2 regions of the Cupriavidus sp. GW822-FHT06G04 genome follow, and region 1 is predicted to be linked to the other one. Evidence: predicted binding sites of a transcription regulator. Region 1 holds the regulator's gene; the other holds the start of a gene.

The links. The regulator FliA, encoded in region 1, starts transcription of late flagellar genes. The targets are predictions, from matches to a motif close to CTAAAGTTTNNNNNNNNNNNGCCGNTA.
Region 2: AC1RKI_RS21490 (flagellin N-terminal helical domain-containing protein) is a predicted target of FliA. The motif match lies at 1,938-1,964, and genes of this name have one in related genera.

What each region holds. Positions count from the first base shown of each region.
Region 1 covers NZ_JBXALD010000008.1:109,963-113,372, forward strand. Annotated here, with positions in the region: gene flhF (flagellar biosynthesis GTPase FlhF) at 1-344, shown strand, start outside; gene AC1RKI_RS18785 (MinD/ParA family ATP-binding protein) at 357-1,172, shown strand; gene AC1RKI_RS18790 (RNA polymerase sigma factor FliA) at 1,282-1,998, shown strand; gene AC1RKI_RS18795 (flagellar protein FlhE) at 1,998-2,456, shown strand; gene paoA (aldehyde dehydrogenase iron-sulfur subunit PaoA) at 2,673-3,332, shown strand; gene AC1RKI_RS18805 (FAD binding domain-containing protein) at 3,329-3,410, shown strand, end outside.
Region 2 covers NZ_JBXALD010000010.1:48,309-51,718, forward strand. Annotated here, with positions in the region: gene AC1RKI_RS21480 (methyl-accepting chemotaxis protein) at 1-535, opposite strand, end outside; gene AC1RKI_RS21485 (RNA chaperone Hfq) at 1,488-1,808, shown strand; gene AC1RKI_RS21490 (flagellin N-terminal helical domain-containing protein) at 2,061-3,410, shown strand, end outside.

The DNA.
Region 1 (3,410 bases):
ATGAAGAGACCATGCCCTGCGCCAGCATGGTGGCGCTGCAACTGGGTCTGACCGCGCTGCGCCTGCAACACACGCCGACGCCGACGGCGCCGGCATTCCTGTCGCGACTGGCCGGTCGCGCCTCGGCGCGCGTCAATGCGCCGGTTGCCGGGCCGGTGCTCAACGAAGGCATGGGCCGGCTGCTGGCGCTGTTGGACGTGCTGGAAAACTATCCGGGCCGCAGCGCATCGCCCGCGATGATGGCCGTCGAACCAGCGGCCGACGCGCCCGAATCCGCTGCGTCCGCGATGCGGGCGATGGCCGCCATGGATGCCATGCCGCAGTTCGCGGCGGCCGGGGAGTAAGCCTTGAATCCGATGGCTTCCGATCAGGCAGAAAGCCTGCGCCGCCTGTTGGCGCCACGCGTGACGCGACGCATCGCGGTGGTCGCCGCCGAACCCGGGGCCGGCGCCACCACGGTGGCGCTGGGCCTGGCCAATGCGCTGTCGATGCAGGGCGAGCGCGTGCTGCTGGTGGACGAGGACGTCCACGGCGCGCGTGCCATGCGGCTTGCCGGCGCCACGCCCAGCGCTACGCTGGCCGATGTGCTGGCCGCACGCGTGCCGCTTGCCGCCGCGCTCGGCTCGCGCCCGGCCAGCGGCGTCGGCGTGCTGCCCGCCGGCCAGCTTGCGGCGGGCGCGATGCCCGACGAGCGGACGCTGTCGGCGCAATTGCCCGATATGCGCTCGGTGCTGATCGATGCGCGACGCGACGCCACCGGCGCGCTGTCGCCGATCGCCGCCACCGCGCACAACTTCGTGATCGTCCTGCGCCCGGAAGCGACGTCGATCACGGCAGCCTATGCATGCATCAAGCGGCTGCATCACGAATACGCATGCCGTCAATTCCAGCTGGTCGTCAATCTGGCGGCCACGGAAGGCGCGGTCACGGCCCTTGCGCGCAACCTGACTCGCACGGCGAGCCAGTACCTGGGCGTGGAGGCCGGCCTGGCAGGGTATCTGCCGATCGATCCGCTGGTGGCGCGTGCGCTCCAGCTCGGGCGCTGCGTGGTGGAGGCGTATCCCGCCGCCGCGGCCACCGGCGCGTTGCGGCACATCGCCAGCAGTGTTGGCGCATGGCCGTTGCGACAGACAGCATCGCCCCGTGGGATGGCTTCGGCCGTTCCCGCATGAAGCAAAGAACAAGAAGTCTCGACCGGACCGGAAACTCAGCCTGCCAGTCGCCGATTGCAGTCTCCGCGGCACTGGCCCACTCAGAAAGTATTTACCGAGAGTTCCACCCATGTACACGATTCAGGGAAAGCTCGAGCAGGCGGATGTGGTCAAATCCCACGCACCACTGGTACGGCGCATCGCGCTGCAACTGGCGGCAAAACTGCCCGCCAGCGTGCAGATCGACGACCTGATCCAGGCTGGCATGATCGGCCTGCTCGACGCCGCCAAGCGCTATGAAGACAACCACGGCGCGCGGTTCGAGACCTACGCCAGCCAGCGCATCCGCGGCGCGATGCTGGACGAAGTGCGCGCCAACGACTGGCAGTCGCGCAGCCTGCGGCAGTTCACGCGCAAGATCGAGCGTACCCAACGTCAGCTCGAGCAGAAGCTCGGCCGCACGCCGATCGACTCCGAGGTGGCCAAGGAGCTCGACATGGCGCTCGACGAATACCAGGAGCTGCTTAACGAGGTCTATGGCTGCCAGTTGCTGCACTACGAAGACTTCGAGCGGTCCGGCGAGGAGGATTTTCTCGATCGGCATCTGGGCGTTACCGACGACGCGAATCCGCTGACCGTATTGATGGAATCGGGCATGCGCGATGCGCTGATCCGCGCCATCGACAAATTGCCCGAACGCGAAAAGCTGGTGTTGTCGCTGTGCTACGACCAGGAACTGAACCTGCGCGAAATCGGCGCGGTGCTGGAAGTGACGGAGTCGCGCGTGTGCCAGATTCGCAGCCAGGCGATCGCGCGCCTGCGCAACCAGCTGCGCGGGATGCTGTAATGCAGCGCGCCATCGTGATCGCCGCGCTGTGCGCGTTTGGCCCGGGCTGGTCTGCCGCGCAGACGTCCGCGCCGGTCTTCATGAAGGCGACCTACGAGATCACGGGTTCGCGCTATGCGTGGACCGCATCCGCCGGGGCGCCGCAGATCGCAAACCGGGGGCAGCGCACACTGTCTTTACCGGTGCTGCCCGCCGCTACGATGCCGCAGGCGACGGGACGGATCACCTCGGTGCGCTGGCGCTACAGCTTCACCCGTACCCCGCCGGTCGATCTGCAAGCGTATCTGTGCAATGCGGATCGATGCGTTCTGCTGCCCGGCGCCGAGGGCAAGACCGATGCCTTTGTTGGCGACGACGCGACCAAGGGATTCGTCTTCGCCTATCGCGTGCCGGGCCAGGGCGGCCTCATGCCGATGCTGCAAGGCCGCAGCAACGAGGTGACTGTCAGTTACCGCTAAGACCTGAAATCAACGCGTTGCCACGGCGCAATGCCACCGCCCGGTGGCATGGTTTGTGCGCCATCCCGCCAGGCAACGTGCGGCGTGCGCCGTATTCGTCCTATCGTGCATATTTGCGCGGACCTCGCGTCCGCCATGTCGCATGCCGGCATGTAATTTCTACGTGCAAGTCCCGCCACGTTGCCATCCGCTGTCAGCCAGAAAGGATCCAACAACATGGAAGACTTCCGCGACATCAAGCTTTCGCGCCGTGAATTCGTGGTGGCCGGTGCGGCATCGATCACGGCTGCGGCAGCGCCGGCCGGCGCCGCTACGGCTGCCGCAACGGCGCCCGCGCCGCGCTCGCCAGCCGCCCTGAAGCCCGTGGCTTCGAAGGTGTCATTCATCGTCAATGGCCAGTCACGCGCGCTTGAGCTCGATACTCGTACCACGCTGCTCGACGCACTGCGCGAGCATCTGCATCTCACCGGCACCAAGAAGGGCTGCGATCACGGCCAATGCGGCGCGTGCACGGTGATCGTCGACGGCCGGCGCATCAATTCATGCCTGAGCCTTGCCGTCATGCACGAAGGCGCAAAGATCACCACGGTCGAAGGCCTCGGCACGCCCAATCGCATGCATCCGATGCAGGTCGCGTTCGTTAAGCACGATGGCTACCAGTGCGGCTATTGCACGCCGGGCCAGATCTGCTCGGCCGTGGCCGTGCTCGATGAAATCCGCGCAGGCATCCCTAGCCACGTCAGCGCCGATCTCAACGCGCGCCCGCTGCTGTCGGCAGATGAACTGCGCGAGCGCATGAGCGGCAATATCTGCCGCTGCGGCGCGTATTCAAACATTGTCGAGGCGATTGCCGAAGTTGCAGGGGGCCAGTCATGAATCCATTCTCCTACGCTCGCGCCACGTCGCCGGCCGATGCCGCCGCGGCAGCCCTGCAGACGCCCGGCGCGCGGTTTA
Region 2 (3,410 bases), on a different contig from region 1:
ACAGATATTGGGCGGACGCCGCTTCCACCGCTTCGGTGGCCATCTTGCGGCCCAGTTCGGCGATTGCGTCGAGCTTTTCGAAATACCCGGCCTGCGCAGCCGGCAGCGTGACGATCAGGCCCGCGCGCGCGCCGTCGAATTCGCCCGCGCGCATTTGCTGCATGACGAGGTCGAGCTGGCCGTTGTAGGCCTTGCGCGCCTCGATCAGTTCATCGAACCTGGCCTTGGACTCCGCGCTGCCCGATGCCTGCATGAACTTGCCCAGGTCGTTGAGCGTCGCGCCAACCTGTTCGCGGATCTTGCCGATCTTTTCAGCGTTCTGCGCGGCCAGCGCCGGATCCTCGGTCAGCGTGGCGTCGCGCACCATGATGCCGATCGCCAGCACGCGCTCCTTGGCCAGCTTCAGGTCCAGCACGCGCATCAGGCGTTGTTCCACCGCGTGGTGCATCGCGTCGTTCATGCTGCCGAGCGCCGACACTCCCAATGCGGCCACGCTGGCCAGCAGCACCACCACGACGCAGAATGCCAGCGACATTCGCGCGCCAATCCCCATCTTTCGCAAGCCCATCACTTCGTACCTTTCATTCGGTTCGGTTGTGTGCGTGCGAGCGGCATTCGAGCCGAACCCGGGCGTCGCACCGATCCGCTATCGGCGCGCGGCGGGCAAGCCTTGAGGGAAATAATGAATTGAGGGGGAAATTCGCTGTTCTTCCACAAATTGCCCAGGCAACGAATCGCTTCTAATCTGTCTCGTGCACTTCGATCCCGCCGCAAACGGCGGAAAGCACCAGGCAGATTTGAGGCCCGGATTGCAGCGAAGGACGCGGGCTCAAAAAAAAGAAGCCCACGCGCGGGGTGCTCGTAGGCTTTCAGGACTGCTGTAAAAGGGCCGGCTGTACCCGACCCGAATGCCGAATATAAACCCGCTTACATGAGGTGTAAATCTCGTTTCTATCAGGGATTGCCCTGATGGTGGGCGTAAAAACATCAGCGGGTTAGTACCAAAAGTGACGCCTGACGTTACTTTTATCGCTGTCATCAAATAACGGACGATCGCCGCAAACCTTTAGCTGGCGCGGGTTGCAGCGATCTTCACAGGCGCGTCAACGATCAAATTGCAGCGAAGTGCTACATCAAGCACAAATATTCATCAACTGAATTTATAGAGCAAAGCCTCTAGACGCTGGCAAGCCATCGATTCGTCAATGCTTGTAAAACTTTGTTACTCTCCCGCCTGAAGTATTCCCCTTCTCTCCTGGCAGCGCCGACGCCCGCCAGCAGCTGCGCAGCGTCAAGCACTTTCGTGAAACGCCCGTCTGCTGCAATCATGTCGGCCCGTCCCTGTGCCGGTTCCGAGAGCGAATGTTTCAAAACTCGCCCCTGTCAGGCCGCCTCGTACGTCACTTTTAGTGCGACGGCGTTCGGATTACCCCATCATCGGACCGTTGTCAGCCGCCAGAACCCTTGCGGGCTCTTCCGGAGAAGTTGTGAAGAAGGAAATCAAGGCTCCCAGACCCAGCCGAAAGTTGCAGCAACTGCAGTTCGCGGCGCACAGCGCCAGCCGTGTGGCCGTCATCGTGCATTTGTCGAACGGCACGAAGCTCAATGGCATCGTGCTGGCGTCGGACAACTACATGATCCTGCTGGGCCGCAACGCGGAAGATCCCACGCCTACGCTGATCTACAAGCGCGCCATCACGGTAGTGACACCCGCGCATGCACCGGAGGAAACCGTGGCGATGGTCGATGCGCAAGCGTCGCCGGGCTTTGTGCGCATCTTCATTCCGCGCACCCGCAAGCGCCGCTGAAGCGCCCCGCCGGCCGTGCGCAGGGCCTGCGCCAGCCCGGCCCGCGACACCTGTCCACCTATCTATATAGGCGCGCGCCGTGCGCATACACCAGATCGGACTGCGCCCGCAACTCGCCCAAAGATCACTCTAAAGTCTTTCCACCCTCGGTCGATAACCCTTGCAACGGAGGCACTCTCGCCCTGCAAAGCAGGCAGCCAACGTTACGGCACCCGCCGGAATGCCTAAAACATTGCAAATAGGAGTCGTACCATGGCGCAAGTCATTAATACCAACTCGTTGTCCCTGATGACGCAGAACAACCTGAACGCGTCGCAATCGTCGTTGAACACGGCGATCCAGCGTCTGTCGTCGGGTCTGCGCATCAACAGCGCAAAGGACGATGCAGCCGGCCAGGCCATCGCCAACCGTTTCACCGCCAACATCCGCGGCCTGACCCAGGCTCAACGTAACGCCAACGACGGCATCTCGCTGGCGCAAACGACTGAAGGCGCGCTGACCGAAGTCAACAACAACCTGCAACGTATCCGTGAACTGTCGGTGCAGGCTGCTAACGGTTCGAACTCTTCGTCGGACCTGCAATCGATCCAGGACGAAATCGCACAACGTCTGGCTGAAATCGACCGTACGTCGGCACAAACCGACTTCAACGGCGTGAAGGTTCTGTCGGGCGCTGCCAAGCCGCTGACGATCCAGGTTGGCGCCAACGACGGCGAAACGATCTCGATCAACCTGTCGGAAATCTCGTCGAAGACCCTCGGCCTGAACGGCTTCAGCGTTGCCGGCAAGGTGAACACCGCCGCCACGCTGACCGACGTGCAGAACTCGCAAACGGCCGCCGACAAGGCTGCCGCTGGTCTGCCGGCCAACACGTACCAAGTGACGACGGCCAACACGGCCGCCACGAGCAAGAACGTTCTGTCGAAGCTGAGCGACGGCGACACCGTTGCAGTCGGCGGCGGCAGCACCTACACGTACGACGCCAAGGCTGGCAACTTCAAGTACACCGCCAACGTGGCCGCTGCTGGCCTGGCTGCCGAAGCCACCAAGCTGACCCCGGCTACGGGCACGAACTCGGCCGTGTACACGAACACCGCCGGTGCTTCGACCAGCTTCGAAATCGACACGGCAGGCAAGATCACCATCGGTGGCGCCGCTGCTTACCTGGACGCAGGTGGCAACCTGACGACCAACAACGCCGGCGGCCTGACGCAGACGGACATCGGCTCGGTGCTGACCGCCGCTGCTGCCGCTGCTGCTGGTGTTGGCAGCGTTGCAGTGGGTGGCACGACGTACAAGTCGGACGGCGCTGGTGGCCTGGACTACAACACGACGGCTACGTCTGACCAAGTGGAAGCTGCCCTGACGGCCGCTGGTGCCAACAGCACCGTGACGTTTGCTCCGGGTTCGCTGATGTCCGGCACCGCCACCCTGAACAGCGGTACGGGCGCATGGGACGTGTACACGGATTCGACCGGCGCGCTGACCAAGACCGCCAGCTTCACCACGAACTACGCTGTCGACACGACCACCGGCAAGGTGACCGTGGCTGCTGGCGGTACGGCTCCGAACAACGCCGACAACGTCGGCAAGGCTGCCTAC